2 regions of the Sporosarcina sp. P1 genome follow, and region 1 is predicted to be linked to the other one. Evidence: a T-box and tRNA genes for the amino acid it is inferred to sense, from the RefSeq annotation. Region 1 holds a T-box; the other holds one or more tRNA genes.

Evidence for each region. A T-box is a leader RNA that pairs with one kind of tRNA and senses whether it is charged. The one in region 1 lies ahead of CSV73_RS05810 (valine--tRNA ligase), so its partner is inferred to be a tRNA-Val.
Region 2: it has a tRNA-Val gene. The T-box ahead of CSV73_RS05810 (valine--tRNA ligase) is inferred to sense a tRNA for this amino acid. The anticodon was not compared.

Annotation. Positions count from the first base shown of each region.
Region 1 covers NZ_PDYS01000003.1:199,091-203,495, reverse strand. The annotation lists gene CSV73_RS05810 (valine--tRNA ligase) at 1-2,087, opposite strand, end outside; T-box leader at 2,141-2,360, opposite strand; gene CSV73_RS05800 (hypothetical protein) at 2,588-3,211, opposite strand; gene hemL (glutamate-1-semialdehyde 2,1-aminomutase) at 3,380-4,405, opposite strand, start outside.
Region 2 covers NZ_PDYS01000021.1:20,485-24,889, forward strand. The annotation lists gene CSV73_RS14780 (TRAP transporter permease) at 1-1,554, shown strand, start outside; gene CSV73_RS16635 (hypothetical protein) at 1,939-2,088, shown strand; tRNA gene CSV73_RS14785 (tRNA-Val) at 2,274-2,346, shown strand; gene CSV73_RS14790 (RluA family pseudouridine synthase) at 2,554-3,447, shown strand; gene CSV73_RS14795 (heavy metal translocating P-type ATPase) at 3,636-4,405, shown strand, end outside.

The DNA of each region.
Region 1 (4,405 bases):
CAAATCTCTTCTGTAATGAAAGGCATCAATGGATGCAATAAACGCATCGTTTGATCCAGAACATGTGCAAGAACCGAACGTGTCATTTTTTTCGCCGCTTCGTCTTCACCGTATAGTGGCAATTTCGCCATTTCGATATACCAGTCACAGAAGTCATCCCAGATGAAGTTATATAACGCGCGGCCCATTTCACCGAATTCATACCGGTCAGCCAAGCTAGTTACCGATTCAATTGTTTCATTCAGACGAGTTAAAATCCATGCATCTGCAACAGATTTCTTTCCTGACAAATCAATTTCCTCATACTTCATACCGTCCATATTCATTAATGCGAAACGGGAAGCGTTCCAAATTTTATTGGCAAAGTTCCAGATTGCTTCTACTTTTTCTGTAGAGTAACGTAGATCTTGTCCTGGTGAAGAACCAGTTGCCAAGAAGTAACGCAATGCATCTGCACCATACTGCTCAATTACGTCCATTGGATCTACACCGTTGCCGAGAGATTTAGACATTTTTCGTCCTTCTTCCGCGCGTACTAATCCGTGGATTAAGACATCCTTGAATGGACGCTCTTCCGTGAATTCGAGAGCTTGGAAGATCATGCGGGACACCCAAAAGAAGATAATATCATATCCTGTAACAAGGGCATCTGTTGGGTAATATTTTTTGAACGTTTCGCTGTCAACGTCTGGCCAGCCCATAGTTGAAAACGGCCATAAGGCAGATGAGAACCAAGTATCTAGTACATCATTGTCCTGAGTCCAGTTTTCTTCATCAGCCGGAGCTTCTTGACCCACATAAATTTCACCTGTCGTGTTATGATACCAAGCCGGAATTCGGTGGCCCCACCATAGTTGACGAGAAATGCACCAGTCATGGACATTTTCCATCCATCCTAAGTAAGTTTTCTCGAAACGTTCAGGAACAAACGTCACTTTTTCTTCTTCGTTTTTCTGCAGTTTGATTGCTTGCTCAGCAAGTGGCTGCATATTGACGAACCATTGTGTAGATAAATACGGCTCCACTACTGCGCCACTTCGTTCCGAGTGTCCGACAGAGTGCATATGATCTTCAATTTCAAATAGCACATTCATTTCTTGTAGGTCTTTGACGATTTGCTTACGGCATTCGAAACGATCCATGCCTTCATACTTGCCTGCTAATTTATTCATCGTACCGTCTTCATTCATGACGAGCACGCGTGGCAAGTTGTGACGGTTACCTATTTCAAAGTCATTCGGGTCATGTGCTGGTGTAATTTTCACTGCACCGCTTCCAAAGTCCATTTCGACGTAGTCATCCGCTACGATCGGAATCTCACGTCCTACGATTGGCAATTTGACCATCTTTCCGATTAAATGCTGGTAGCGTTCGTCATCGGGGTGAACTGCAACAGCTGTATCACCGAGCATCGTTTCGGGACGTGTTGTCGCTATTTCAATCGATCCTGTGCCATCTGCCAATGGGTAACGCATATGATAGAATGCACCTTGCACATCTTTATGAATAACTTCAATATCAGATATCGCTGTCTTCGTTGCAGGATCCCAGTTGATGATATACTCTCCGCGGTAGATAAGCTTTTTCTCATACAACTTAACGAATACTTCACGTACTGCTTTTGACAATCCTTCATCCAAAGTAAAGCGCTCTTGTGAGTAATCAAGAGCCAGACCAAGCTTCGCCCACTGAGCACGGATATGGCTCGCGTATTCTTCTTTCCACTTCCATGTTTCTTGTACGAAATTTTCGCGTCCAAGATCATAACGCGTTTTGCCATCAGCGCGAAGTTTTTCCTCTACTCTCGCTTGTGTTGCAATTCCAGCGTGGTCCATTCCCGGCAACCACAGTGCGTCATAGCCTTGCATACGCTTCATGCGGATGAGCATATCCTGTAAAGTCGTATCCCATGCGTGTCCCAAATGAAGTTTCCCTGTGACGTTCGGTGGTGGGATAACAATTGTATACGGTTCTTTTTCGCTTTTTACATCCGATTCAAAATACTTACCTTCAAGCCACCATTCATAACGTCCTTTTTCAACTGCCTGCGGATCGTATTTGGTCGGCATCGTCAATTCGTCAGTCATTTCATTTCCTCCTTCAAATAAAAAGGGATACAAAAAAGCCCCACTCATCCCGGTAAAAGGACGAAGGAGCTCGTGGTACCACCTTTATTTATGAACGCTAAAAAAGCATTACATCTTCATGATTGGGTAACGGTCTACACCGGTTCCTGCTACTTACATTTCACAAAAACTGCTCATAGGGGACTTCCATATGCGGTTTCCAGGTACGTTCCACCAATCGCACCCTCTCTAAAGAAAACAGTTCACATGTACTTTCCTACTCTTCGCATTTATATTCATATACCCACTATTATAAGCGAAACATGTAGAGTCCGTCAACTGAATAGTAGTCTATAGAGAAAGGATGGTGAATTATGAGAAGAGGTTATAATCCCTACCTATTGCCGCCGTGGCTTCGGAAAACAAGATTTTACTGCAAAGGCTGTATCATTCCATTAACCGTGTTTCAGTTGATTCGATTACTAATTGTCCCGACCACTGGTGACTTTTTATTATTTTGCTTATTCGCTGCTTTGTCCTTCTGCTTCTACAAAAACATTATTTGAATGGAAGATCTTTCTCGTTATATCGTCATCCATCTCGGCGATGTATAAGAGAAAGTCTTCCATTTCATTATTTACTTGCTCAACTGCACGATCTGCATTGGCGAGAAACTCCAAATGGGATGTCGATGCAGCTACGAACTGTGATGCTGCGGGCTCTTCTTCAATTGCAACCGGTTCTTGTACAGGCTCTTCCTTTTTCAATTGAACGGTCCACTCAAGTTTCAATCCTCCATCTTCCAGTGATGAAGATTTGATGTCTTGCACTTCAAGTTGCAAATCGCCATCGAGTTCTACTGGTAGATCAACATTCAAAGGCACAGCATATTCAAAATACCCTTTATTGTTTTCTACTTCTACGTCATTAATGACTAATACATCTTCAGGTGCCAATTCTACTTGTTTATCTGCATCAAATACAACGTTTGCTGCAATATGATAGATCCCTTGCAAACGAATTGCTTCTTCTGTACGCTCTTCTGTAAACCCTGGTGTCACCTTTACCTCAGCCGATTCAGCAAATGCCCCGTACTCAACAGGGAAATAAAAAGACTCTTGCAATGTCCATTGATGCGTCGTCATTTTCGCTTCACTCCTTTTCTTAACTCAGGCTACTATATGAAGAAATGAGGCAGTTTAGAAGTGATGCATAGCGTAGAGTGTGAATAAAGTGATCGCAACAGCGCTACCTCCCGCAAAGTACATACATAAAAAAGCGCCAAGCAATAAAATCTGCCTGACGCTTCAAAATTATCGTTTCAATTTCGCAAATACCGTATGGAATGCTTCCACAGTTTTCGCGATATGCTCTTCTGTGTGAGCTGCCGACAAGAACATACCTTCAAATTGGGAAGGTGGTAAGAAAATACCTTCTTCCGCCATCAGACGGTAATATTCTGCAAACAATTCCAAATCGGATGTTTTCGCTTTATCGTAGTTATTGACACGTTGATCTGTAAAGAAGAACCCGATCATTGAACCGGCACGGTTGACGGTATGTGGAATATTATTAGCTTTCGCTGCTGCGCGGAAACCTTCTTCCAACTGATCACCAAGCTTGATGAAGTGTTCGTATGTTTTCGGTGTCAACTTTCTCAACGTCGCAATACCTGCTGTCATCGCTAACGGGTTACCAGACAATGTACCCGCCTGATAAATAGTTCCCGCAGGCGCTACATGCTCCATAATTTCGCGAGAACCGCCATACGCTCCTACAGGTAGTCCGCCACCGATTACTTTACCAAGACATGTAAGGTCAGGTTTAATATTGAAATGACCTTGTGCACATTTATATCCTACACGGAACCCAGTCATTACTTCATCAAAAATCAGTAAAGAACCATTTTCTTCTGTCAACACACGTAAGCCTTTAAGGAAGCCGTTATCTGGTCCCACAACACCCATATTTCCTGCAACCGGTTCTACAATAATTGCAGCTAAATCGTCTCCATACTCTTTAATAGCCAATTTAACACTTTCAAGATCGTTGTACGGCACCGTAATCGTGTTTTGTGCAATCGATTCAGGCACCCCCGGGCTATCAGGTAAACCTAATGTAGCGACACCCGATCCTGCTTTAATTAGCAAGGAATCCGCATGTCCGTGATAGCAACCTTCGAATTTAAGGATTTTATTACGCTTCGTATAGCCACGTGCTAAACGAAGAGCACTCATTGTTGCTTCCGTACCAGAAGACACCATACGCACCATCTCGATGGATGGTACACGGTCGATTACGAGCTCTGCCAATTCATTTTCCAGAAGAGTAGGTGCTCC
Region 2 (4,405 bases), on a different contig from region 1:
ATGCCGATCACGATCATTTCAGTAGTGTTTTTGGTGTATGCGTTCTTTGGACCGTATTTCCCAGGGTTCCTTGCACATAGAGGGCAAAGTGTAGAAAATCTCGTTCAACTAATGTTCTTTACAACGGACGGGATCCTCGGTACGCCAATTAGTGTATCCGCGACCTTCATATTCGTCTTCTTGTTGTTTGGAGCGTTCTTAGTGAAGACTGGCGTTGGTAATTACTTCAATGACTTGGCAGTAGTATTGGCGGGACGTTTGACTGGTGGACCAGCAAAAGTCGCCATTTTCTCAAGTGCTTTGCAAGGTACAATTTCAGGTAGTTCCGTAGCAAATGTTGTTGGATCCGGTTCATACACGATTCCGATGATGAAGAAGTTAGGTTATCGAAAAGAATTCGCAGGCGGAGTAGAGGCAGCCGCGTCTACAGGTGGTCAGATTATGCCACCGATTATGGGGGCCGCTGCATTCCTGATGGTTGAATTCATCGGCGGCGTTACCTATTGGGAAATTGCCAAAGCGGCAGCTATCCCTGCATTGCTGTACTTCACTGGAATTTGGATCATGACTCATTTCGAAGCAAAGCGTGTTGGTTTGCAAGGAATGGATGCGTCGCAAATTCCTAATCGAAAAGAAACGCTGAAAAAGATTTATTTATTACTACCGATTATAGGTATTATCGTTTTCCTCTTGGTGGGTATTCCAACGATGAAAGCGGCATTACTCGGTATCGTGCTAACCATTGCAGTGAGTGCAATCAGTAAAGAAACAAGAATTGGATTTAAAGATATGATTGATGCATTAGTAGACGGTGCTCGTACAGCATTAGCTGTAGCAGCAGCGACTGCTTGTGCAGGTATTATTGTCGGTGTTGTCGTCAAGACGGGTCTCGGGCTCAGCTTGGCAACGGGCCTGATCTCAGCAGCTGGCGGTAACATCTTGCTCACATTGATTTTCACGATGTTTGCAGCGATTATTTTGGGGATGGGTTCTCCAACGACAGCAAACTATGTTATTACATCTACAATCGCAGCACCTGCCATCATTACGCTATTGATGATGGATGAGCCTACAGGTGCCGCTGTGCCGATTGTAGTGGCGGTATCTGCCCACTTATTCGTATTTTACTTTGGTATCATTGCGGATATCACACCGCCTGTTGCATTAGCTGCCTTTGCAGCTTCGGGTATTTCTGGCGGAGATCCGATCAAAACGGGTGTCACGTCTGCAAAACTAGCGATTGCTGCCTTCATCATTCCATATATGTTCGTCTTTAATCCGGCTATGCTGATGCTCGACTCGAGTATTACGGAGATTGTATGGGTGACTGTGACCGCCATTATCGGTATGGTTGCAATCGGGGCAGGCATAATTGGCTTCTGGTATAGTAAACTGAACTGGCTTCTACGAATTATCACGATATGTACAGGTATGTTGTTAATCTACCCAGAAACTATTACAGATATTATCGGTTTAGTATTATTCACTATCTTACTGGTGTCCCAGTGGATGGGGAATAAGAAAAATAATACGCCTACATTCGCTTCAAATTAAATAGCTTTTAAAAGACTTGTCGGCTTGAAACTGAGCTTGCAAGTCTTTTATTTTACTAATGAAAAAAGAATTTTCAGAGAATATATATGTTTTTTGTTATTTACTATTCTAGTTGAGTGAAAAGAACTAGAGTAAATAGATTTTTTACTAGAGGACGAGTCTAGGATGTACAAGGGTTTCCTAAGGAAAATAAATTTCGGAACACATGACAAAATAAAAGTCAAGAAGCCGAAGGACTAAAAGTGAATCGAATTATTTTGGACTAATTACGCAGTTTTACCAACGCGGGTTCTGTATATACTACATATAAGCGAATAAGTCATAACGAATAAAATATATAGATCGGTACAGAAACCAATCAAATCAAAAAGGAGAGAACATACTATGAATACACAAGAGACATGGTGGGAAAACGTATTTGAAGGGCATTTGGCACATGGTTTTAACAAAGAACGTATGAGTGAGCTGGATCATGAAGAGTTTTTATATTTTGAGAATGAATCAGTTGAAGAACAATTAAACCCCATGCAGTAAGTGAAAGGAGAAGCGTCTCTGAATAATGTAATGAACTTCCATAAAAATCGGTAATTTTTCTGATAGCATAGAAAAATTATCGATTTTTAATTTCGTTGTTTACAACTAGGAAAGAAAATGCTATTATAGTATTTGTGCTTGAGAGCCTAACTGGCTCACTTCAAAACGCACATCCTAGTAAGATCGATTCCGTAGCTCAGCTGGGAGAGCGCCACCTTGACAGGGTGGAGGTCGCTGGTTCGAGCCCAGTCGGAGTCATAGGTGCCAAACCTAAGTTATTTACCGTAGGAACACGGTTTATAACAATAAGCAGTCCTATTAGACCGAATGTCTAGGGGCTGTTTTTTTTATGTCTAGATTTATTTTTCGCAATTACTGTCAAATGATATTCGAGCGCACCACCCGTCAAGCGGTGTATACTTATCATGCGAGTACCTATTTAAATAAGCAGGAGGCTAACATATAATGAAAAGAAAACAAGTAACATCTAATGTAAAAGAATATACAGTGGAACAACCGATAGAGTTATTGCCATACTTATTGAAGGTAATGTCAAAAAGCAGTAGAAATTCGGTAAAATCCATTCTTACGCGTGGTCAAGTTATGGTGGATGGTCAAATGACAACCAAACATAATCAGCCGTTAGCGCCTGGACAAAAGGTGGAAATACAAAGTAATAAAACAGCTATAAATGTCTCGAAGTTAGTCGGTGTATCTATTCTCCATGAAGATGACGATATCATCGTGATCAATAAAGAAGCGGGTATTCTTTCTGTAGCTTCTGAAAAAGAAAAAGATCAGACAGCCTATAGAGAAATCACAAAGTACGTGAAGAGGAGCCATCCTGAAAACCGAATTTTTGTTGTGCACCGTCTGGATCGAGATACATCAGGTGTGATGATGTTTGCCAAAAATGAAGAAACCCAGAAAGCTTTGCAAAGTACATGGAATGAATCGGTAAAGGAACGTTTGTATACTGCGCTTGTCGAAGGAAAAGTACGAACAGAATCAGGGACTATTTCGTCTTGGTTAACCGAAAATAGTGCGTTTAGAGTATATTCAAACCCAACTGATAATGGCGGCCAGCATGCCATTACACATTATAGAAGAGTACAAGCGAATAAAGATTGCTCATTGCTAGAAGTACTTCTAGAAACGGGTCGGAAAAACCAAATCCGTGTGCATATGGAAGAATTGGGTCATCCAGTGATAGGTGACAAAAAGTATGGTGCTACAGGTAACCCTTTGCGCAGAGTGGGACTTCATGCCACAGCTCTGTCTTTTCTACATCCACGTACAGGAGAATTAGTCCGATTTGAAGCAGAAATACCTCAGATCTTCATTACGCGCTCAAAATAATAAACCGTTCATTTTGCAGTTCCTTGGATTATCTAAGGAACTGCTTTTTCACGTCATTCATTCAAATAATCATTTGAATGAAGAAATTGACAAAATATCTAGAATTGCATATACTAAATTAAACAATCAAACGAACGATTGAATGATTAATTTGTTAAAATGAACGATTTTTCGAGGGGACTGATCACATGGCTTCAGAGAAAAATGTCTATCGCCTGCAAAATTTATCATGCACAAGTTGTGCTGCGAAATTCGAGAAAAATGTCCGACAAATTGATACTGTGGAAGATGTACAGTTAAACTTTGGCGCTTCCAAATTAACGGTGGCGGGAAATGCTTCTATTGTACAATTAGAAGAAGCGGGTGCATTTGACGGTATTAAAGTGTTCCCTGAAAAACAGCGGATTATTAAACAGCATACTCCTTTTTGGAAAAAACGTGAAAATCAAACGACTATGGCTTCGTTAGTTTTATTGCTAGCAGGGTATGCGGTATCTACCGCGAATGGTGATAATAATTGGCTATCGATCGCTCTGTTTCTCTCTGCCATTATAATCGGTGGATTCAGTTTGATGAAGGAAGGATTAACGAATCTTTTCAAACTTGAATTTGATATGTCTACATTGATGACCATCGCAGTCATTGGGGCTGCACTCATTGGTGACTGGGCGGAAGGGGCGGTCGTGGTCTTCCTCTTCTCCGTCAGTGAAGCATTGGAAAGTTACTCGATTGATAAAGCCAGAAATTCCATTACCTCACTCATTGAAATTGCCCCTACGACGGCCACTGTACTTCGCGGGAATAATGAATTTGAAGTAGATGTGGGAGATTTACGTATTGATGATGTGATTTTGATTAAACCGGGACAAAAGATTGCGATGGATGGCGAAGTGATTCAAGGTGATTCATCGGTTAACCAAGCCGCCATCACTGGTGAGTCTGTGCCTGTCCATAAAGT